Regions from separate parts of the Labrys sp. F242 genome, predicted to be linked through region 2. Evidence: predicted binding sites of a transcription regulator. Region 2 holds the regulator's gene; the other holds the start of a gene.

Region 1 (4,209 bases), 2.5 Mb from region 2:
GAGAGCCGCCGCGACTTCGACATCGGCCTGTCCATGCGCCTTCTCGACGACGACACGCCGGGCGAGGACGGCCGCATCCGGCTCGGCCGCGAACCCCTGTCGTGGGTGGCCTCTCCCACCCTTGCGCTCGATGGCAGCCAGCGCCTGCCGCTGGTGGTGCTTCCCGAGGCCTGCGCGCTGCAGCGCCTGATCATCCGCACGCTCAACCAGGGCGATATCGACTATGAGATCGCCCATTCGGCTGCCGGGGTCGCCGGCCTGCATCTGGCGCTCGCCGCCGGCCTGGGCGTGGCCTGCCTCAACCGTTCCGCCATACCGGCCGGCATGGCCATTCTCGACGCCGGTTTCGGCCTTCCGGCCATGCCCGACATCGAATTCTCCATCCTGCCGCCCCAGGCCGGCGAATCGGCCCTGGTAACGGAAGTCCGCCATTTGCTGTCCAAGGAGCTTGCCTGATCGCTTCGGTGCTCTAGACGCGAAGAAGGCGGCCTTTCAGGGAAGGCCGCCCGCCGAAAGCACAGCTTGCAGGTTGAAGGCGCCCTATTTCTGCGCACCCGGCCCGAAGGACTGGCCGTTCACAGTGACCTTGCGGGCGAGACTGTCGAAGTCGATATCCCAGGTCAGCCGGCCGTCAGGCCCGGTCTTCGCCAGGCCCTTCAGGAAGGCGATGCCCATGGCGGCGCGCTGCGGCCCGGGGTCGGAGCCACCGGCCTTTCCGAGAGCGGCGGCGATTCCATCCAGATTGGAGGTAGAGACCGTAGCCTTGCCCTGCTGGGCGGGCAGCAGTGAGGTTTCCCCCTGCCCCTTCACATCGTAGGCGGGCGCCGTCAGGCTCTGGCCGAAGGTGAGCTTGGGCTGGTTCGCCAGAAGCAAGGGCATCAGCACCGCTTTTAAGGCGTCGGCCTGGGCGGGTTTTGCATCGGTGCCAGCCTCGATCATCTTGCCGGCGATCGTCTCGAGATCGAGCCCTGTCAGGTTGAAATCGAGGGTAGCTTTTTCCGGCACCAGGGACTTGGCCCAGTCTGGCATCATGCCGTCCGGCAGGACGAGACCGTTCATGGCCAGATTCAGGCCGACATTGCTTGTCTTCACCAAGCCGTTCGAGGCGAGATTGGTATCCACCGAGGCAATCTTGATGATGCCCTTGGGCGTCCCCACCGTCATGTTGTCATAGCGGATCTGCGCCGTCAGCGTTTGCCACAATGGCAATACGGCCTTCAGCTTGGCCCGCGCCTGCTCCTGGGCCGCCTTGCCATTGTCGCCAGCCTTGCGGGCCGCGAAATAGGCGAGGGCCTGCATGAACTGCGGGCTGCTGAAGCCACTGGCTACGAAGGTCTCGTGCACGCGATCGGCGCGCAGCACCATGGGAGGGGCAGGGTTGGCCGGATCTTTGACGGTGACCGTCTCGACGAGGTCCAGGAGGTCGCCCGTCATGTTCAGGTCCGTCTTGCTGGCATCCCCCACCTTTCCGGTGATGGTGAAATCGATCTTGCCGATGCTAGCGTCGATGTCCTCGATGGGCGAGCGCATGGTGAAGACGGCCGACTCGCAGCTCATTGTTTGATCGGTGAATTGCACGGCCTTGGGGTCGAAAACGCCCTTTCCGATGCAATTCTTCAGGCGCTGGACCAGTTCGCTCTGAGGGCCGGCCTTTCCTGATTTGTAGGTGAAATCGAGCGAAGGCGTGGTCTGCTCGAAGATGTATTTGCCACCTCCCTGCGGCGTAAGGCGGGTGGCAAGCGGACCGAAGCTGAATTGTGCACCGTCAGCAGGCAGGCCGAGCTTGCTGCTGCTGAGATCGTAGACGAGATCGTAGCTGTCGCCATTGGGCTTGACCGTGACAATACCCTTCTCGATCACTTTCGGGCCAAGATAGCGAGCAATCTCTTCTCGGATCGCCTTGGCTCCCTGCTCGGTGGCAGGTTCTGCCATTGCCGGCGGCGAGACCAACCCGATCAGCGCGACGCTCACCAGCATTGCCTTGCGCGCAACACGGTGCTTACGCTCAGATTTCTTCAAGAAAGTCATAAAATACCCGGTCTGCTGCATGGAAGATCCCCGTCTCCCTATGCCATAACCCGATGCGCGCCGCCTGTGAATTTTTGCTGCAGGCCCCCGCATGAGACCCGTTCATCGCCCCTCTCGAGCACAGTTTACAATTCCTCCAACTATTTGACATGCCTCTGTCATGTCGGTGGCCAAGAAGGAGCGCAATTCAAGCCGGAGAGTCGCCATGCGCTTCATCGAAAGACCTTTGTCCCGCCGCCGCTTCCTGACCGCAACCGCCGCAACCGGCCTTCTCGGTGCAACGGGTTCGCTGGCGATGCCGGGGGTCTCCCGTGCCGCCGATCGTCCCCAGGTTACGGCCGGCCTGCAGTCGGGCGACGTAGCCGGCGACAGAGCCGTGCTGTGGTCGCGCACCGACCGCCCAGCCAATGCGATCTTCGAATGGTCGACCACCGAGAGTTTCAAGACCGTGAACCGGCTGCCGACGGTGACGGCCTCCCCCGAGACGGACTACACCGTGAAGATCTTGGCGGAAGGCCTGCCGGCGGACCAGGAGATCTTCTACCGCGTGCGCTTCCAGGATCTCGCCCATACCGGCGTCGAGAGCGAGGTCGTCACCGGACATCTGCGCTCGGCTCCGGCCGGGCTGCGTGACGTCTCCTTCGTCTGGTCCGGCGATACCGCCGGCCAGGGCTGGGGCATCGATGCCGACCGTGGCGGCATGAAGATCTATTCGGCCATGCTCAAGCACAACCCGGATTTCTTCATCCATTCCGGTGACAACATCTATGCCGACGGCGTGATCAAGCCCGAGGTGAAGCTGCCTGACGGCACCATCTGGAAGAACATCGTCACGCCGGAAAAGTCCAAGGTCGCCGAGACCCTCGACGAATATCGCGGACAGTACAAATACAACCTCATGGACAAGAATTTCCGCGCGCTCTATCAGCAGGTTCCTGTCATCACCCAGTGGGACGACCATGAGGTGACCAACAACTGGTCGTCCTCCAAGGACCTGCTCAGCGACGATCGCTACAAGGAAAAGTCGATTGCGGCCCTGGCGGCGCGCGCCGCACAGGCCTTCCACGAATATATGCCGATCGCCACCACTTTGGCCGAGCCGCGCCGGGTCTATCGCAAGATCCCCTATGGCCCGCTGCTCGACGTCTTCATGCTCGACATGCGCACCTATCGCGGCCCCAACGGCGACAATCTGCAGGCCACGGAAGGTGGGGAAGCCGCCTTCCTCGGCGCCGAGCAGCTTGCCTGGCTCAAGCGCGAACTCGCCAACTCCAAGGCGACCTGGAAGGTGATCGCCGCCGACATGCCGCTCGCTCTGGTGGTGTGGGACAAGGCCGACCAGAAGAAGGGCTTCGAAGCCGTCTCCAACAACGACAATGGCAAGCCGCTCGGCCGCGAGCTCGAATTCGCCGATCTCCTGCGCTTCATCAAGGCGGCCGGCGTGAAGAACACGGTGTGGCTGACGGCCGACGTCCACTACACCGCGGCCCATTACTACAACCCGGACAAGGCGGCTTTCCAGGACTTCGATCCCTTCTGGGAGTTCGTCTCCGGCCCGCTCCACTCGGGCACCTTCGGCCCGAACGACCTCGACATGACCTTCGGGCCCGAGCTCAAATATGTGAAGGCGCCGGAAGGCGGCCAGCAGAACCTGTCGCCCGCGGCCGGCCTGCAGTTCTTCGGCCATGTCGCCATCGCCGCCGACACGCGGGTGATGACCGTCACCTTGCGCGACGCCGCCGATGCCTCGCTCTGGTCGACCCAGCTCGAGCCGAAGCTCGGCTGAGTGTCATCCCGCACGCAGTGCAGCATGCAATGCTGCGCCGCAGATGCGGGACCGCATCGAGATATGGCCTCATCCGACTTGCGATCCCGGACCTGCGCTGCATCACTTCGTGCTGCAACGCGTCCGGGATGACAATATCGATCACCCCCGCACGTAAAGATCGCGATAGGTCGTCTGCAGCACGTTCTTCTGGACCTTGCCCATGGTGTTGCGCGGCAATTCGTCGACGAAGAGCACGCGCTTGGGCTGCTTGAACTTGGCGAGGCGCCCTTCCAGGGTCTGAAGGATCGTTCGTTCCTCCACGGTGGCGCCGGGCTTGCGCACCACGATGGCCGTCACGCCCTCGCCGAAATCGGCATGCGGCACGCCGATGACGGCGCTCTCGAACACGCCGG
Region 2 (4,209 bases):
TTGGACCTCTTCACCAAGGACATGGCTGATGGCGGCCTACGCAATGCCATCGTCGGCTCTTTCGCCATGGTCTTGCTCGCCCTCCTCATCGGCGCGCCGATCGGCATCATGGCTGGCACCTTCCTCGCCGAGGCGGGGCGCGGCAGCAAGTTCGCCGACGCGGTGCGCTTCATCAACGACATCCTGCTTTCGGCGCCGTCCATCCTGATCGGCCTGTTCGTCTACCAGATGATCGTGGTGACGACGGGCGGCTTCTCCGGCTGGGCCGGCGTGGTCGCCCTCGCCATCATCATCCTGCCGGTGGTCGTGCGCACCACCGAGGACATGCTGGCCCTGGTGCCGATCAGCCTGCGCGAAGCCGCCTTCGCGCTGGGGTCGCCGATGTGGAAGGTCATCACCTCCGTGACCTGGCGCTCGGCCCGCACCGGTATCGTCACCGGCATCCTGCTGGCCCTGGCCCGCGCCGCCGGCGAGACCGCACCCCTGCTGCTGACAGCCTTCGGCAATTCCAACTGGTCGCTCAACCTCGGCAATGCCTTTGCCAGCTTGCCGGCCGCCATCTACCAGCTCGCGCCTTATCCCGACCCCAAGGCCGTCTCGGTGGCCTGGAGCGGCGCCCTCCTCATCACCGCCGGCGTGTTGGCGCTCAATATTCTGACCCGCTTCGTGCTCGCTCCCAAGAAATGAGTGATCCCATGTCCGCTACTCCACAAGCCTCCATCGCGGTTGCCGAACGCCCCATCGCCAATCCAGCTGCCGCCGTGAAGCTCAAGGTCGAGAATCTCGACTTCTTCTATGGCGAGAAGCATGCGCTCAAGGGCATCAATCTCGACATGATCGACCGGCAGGTCACGGCCATGATCGGCCCTTCCGGCTGCGGCAAGTCCACCCTGCTGCGCGTGCTCAACCGCATGTACGACCTCTATCCGGGCCAGACTGCCAAGGGCCGCGTGCTGCTCGATGGTCAGAACGTCATCGGCAAGGAGATCGATCCGGCAGTGCTGCGCGCCCGCATCGGCATGGTGTTCCAGAAGCCCACGCCCTTCCCGATGTCGATCTATGACAACATCGCCTTCGGCGTGCGCCTGCATGAGTCGATCTCCAAGGCGGAAATGGATCAACGCGTCGAATGGTGCCTGACCAAGGCCGCCCTGTGGAACGAGGTCAAGGACCGCCTGCACGCCTCTGCGCTCGGCATGTCCGGTGGCCAGCAGCAGCGCCTGTGCATCGCCCGCACCATCGCGGTGAAGCCCGAAGTCGTGCTGCTGGACGAGCCGACCTCCGCGCTCGATCCGATCTCGACCGCCAAGATCGAGGAACTGATCGACGAATTGAAGCGGGACTTCACCATCGTCATCGTCACGCACAATATGCAGCAGGCGGCGCGTTGCGCGGATGTGACGGCCTTCTTCTATCTGGGTGACCTCATCGAGGTCGGCCAGACCAACAAGATGTTCACCACCCCGAACGACAGCCGTACACAGGATTACATCACCGGCCGCTTCGGCTGATCCCTCGGCCAGCGTCGAATTCATTTGGAGGCGGCATGTCCGACCACATCGTTACATCCTTCGATCAGGAATTGCGCGAATTGCGCAACATGATCGCCGAAATGGGTGGCTATGCAGAGAAGAGCGTAGCCGACAGCGTCGAAGCCCTGCTCAAGCGCGACACCCAGCGCGCCAAGGCCGTGATCGAGCTCGATCTGGCGATCGACAAGCTCCAGCGCCAGGTCGAGGACCGGGCTATCCTGGTCATCGCCAAGCGCCAGCCACTGGCACTCGACCTGCGCGAAATCGTCTCGGCCCTGCGGGTGGCCAACGATCTCGAACGCATCGGCGACCTCGGCAAGAACGTCGCCAAGCGCGTGGTCGCCATCCACAGCCATGCGCAGCCGGCCCAGCTCTTCGGCGGTTTCGACCATATGGCTGACCTGGTGCTCGAGCAGCTCAAGCAGGTCCTCGACGCCTTCGCCCAGCGCAATGTTGAAGAAGCGCTCTCGGTCTGGAGTTCGGACGGCGAGATCGATGCGATGTACACCTCGCTGTTCCGCGAATTGCTGACCTACATGATGGAAGATCCGCGCAATATCGGCTTCTGCACCCATCTGCTGTTCTGCGCCAAGAACATCGAGCGCATCGGCGACCATGCCACCAACATCGCCGAGACGGTGCATTACCTGGTGACCGGTGAATCGCCGGCCGGCGAGCGGCCCAAGGCGGACAACAGCACCGATCTCGTCGACCTTCCTGTGCCGGCTAAGTAACAAGGGATAGGCCATGCCTCCCAAGGTTCTGATCGTCGAGGACGAAGAAGCATTGACCCTGCTGCTGCGCTACAATCTCGAAGCCGAAGGCTATGAGGTCGACAGTGTGGCGCGCGGTGACGATGCCGAGATCCGCCTGCGCGAAAGCGTGCCGGATCTGGTATTGCTGGACTGGATGCTGCCGGGGTTGTCGGGTATCGAATTGTGCCGGCGCATCCGCATGCGGCCGGAAACCGAGCGCCTGCCCGTGATCATGCTCACGGCGCGTGGCGAGGAAACCGAGCGTGTGCGGGGTCTGGCCACCGGCGCCGACGATTATGTCGTCAAGCCCTTCTCCGTGCCGGAACTCTCGGCCCGCGTCCGCGCTCTGCTGCGTCGGGCCAAGCCCGATCACGTCGCCTCCCTGCTCAAGGCCGGTGACATTTCCCTCGACCGCGAGACCAAGCGCGTTCATCGCGGCAATCGCGAGATCCGCCTCGGCCCGACCGAATTCCGCCTGCTCGAATTCCTGATGCAGGCGCCGGGACGCGTGTTCGCACGCGAGCAATTGCTCGACAGCGTCTGGGGCCGCGACGTCTACATCGACGAGCGCACGGTCGACGTGCATGTCGGGCGACTGCGCAAGGCGATGAACCGCACGCGCGAGATCGACCCTATCCGCACGGTTCGCGGCGCCGGCTATTCCTTCGACGAGACCTTCGCCAAGCAGGCCTAGGACGGATATTTCATCGCCCGACACCAAGGCCGGCGGCTCACCGCCGGCCTTGTCGCATCACGTACCCGGTACTCGCCCGATCTAGGCGATTTCAGAGGCTTGCGATAAGACGACTTGCCAAAGAAAATGCCGGGGTTGCCATGATCCGTTCCTTGCTCGTCGCGTCGCTTTTGACTGCCAGTTCGTTGGCGCTGCTTCCCAGCGATGCCGCAGCGGCCAAGCTCAAGAAAACCTTGTGTTCGGGCGAGTTCGGTACCGGCTCCGGCTTGGCGGGCTCCTATATCGGCAAGGATTGCTTCATCGCAGCCGACAGCGACATGCAGGAGCAGGTCGCCGGTATCTGCAAGGAAGGCTCGCGATGCGAGGTCGAGGCCATGGTGGAGGTCGCACCCGATGGCAGCATGCAGATCAGGACCGTCTTGTCCGTCAGGCAGGCCGGACGCGCGCCCGCCACGCGCACGTCCTATGCCCAGAAGGCGGGCAACTATGCCGACGGCATCTATGCCTTGCAGGACGATGGCTGCGACAAGCAGGGGGCGACGCCAGGCAACCGGGTTTCCGTGCAGCTTCTACGGGCAGCCGGTCCTGCCATCCAGCTCTACGGCAAATATTGCGCGGTCATCGAGGCCGATGGCGAGGAGCCTTCCAGCGCCAAGTTCCAGGCGACGCTGCAGCTTCGATGCGGCAGCTCGCCGGCGCAGGACCAGGCCCTGCGAAGCGGCCGCTCCGGCACGGCGGAAACCATCGTGATGACCCCCGCCCCCGAGCGGCAGCTGTGGCTCGATGAAGACACATTGATCCGTTGCCCGATCAAGCGCGCCTATACACCGCAATGGTGGATCGAGGCCCCGCCCTTCAATGGCCGCTATCCCCAATAGCTTCTGCAGGCGCCGATATCAGCCCAGAGCCGCCAGGCGCCCTTGCAGATAACGGCGGATGACGGGATCACTCTCCAGCCCGATCGCCCGCGAATAGGCGTTGCGGGCCTCCTCCTGCCTTGCGGCGCGGGCCAGCAAGTCCGCGCGTGCAGCCCAATAAGGCTGGTAATCGGCGATCCGCCTGTCGCTGGCGACCTCGTCGAGCCCGGCCAATCCGGCTTGCGGTCCCGCAAGACGGGCGAGCGCCACGGCTCTGTTGATGGCAGCGACGGGGGACGCGGTCAGTAGTACCAAGGCCTCATACAGCGTGACGATCGCGGCCCAGTCCGTCGTCGCGCAGATGCGCCTAT

What was found. The regulator PhoB, encoded in region 2, activates phosphate uptake and scavenging genes when phosphate is short. The targets are predictions, from matches to a motif close to TGTCATNNANCTGTCAT.
Region 1: the regulator PhoB is predicted to act here: its motif matches at 2,174-2,190, upstream of ACZYTC_RS11780 (alkaline phosphatase D family protein).

Annotation. Positions count from the first base shown of each region.
Region 1 is NZ_JBVASG010000001.1:2,512,141-2,516,349, forward strand. It holds gene ACZYTC_RS11770 (LysR family transcriptional regulator) at 1-456, shown strand, start outside; gene ACZYTC_RS11775 (hypothetical protein) at 541-1,971, opposite strand; gene ACZYTC_RS11780 (alkaline phosphatase D family protein) at 2,234-3,814, shown strand; gene ACZYTC_RS11785 (malonate--CoA ligase) at 3,956-4,209, opposite strand, start outside.
Region 2 is NZ_JBVASG010000001.1:30,051-34,259, reverse strand. It holds gene pstA (phosphate ABC transporter permease PstA) at 1-687, shown strand, start outside; gene pstB (phosphate ABC transporter ATP-binding protein PstB) at 684-1,511, shown strand; gene phoU (phosphate signaling complex protein PhoU) at 1,547-2,266, shown strand; gene phoB (phosphate regulon transcriptional regulator PhoB) at 2,280-2,981, shown strand; gene ACZYTC_RS00135 (hypothetical protein) at 3,122-3,859, shown strand; gene ACZYTC_RS00130 (RNA polymerase sigma factor) at 3,878-4,209, opposite strand, start outside.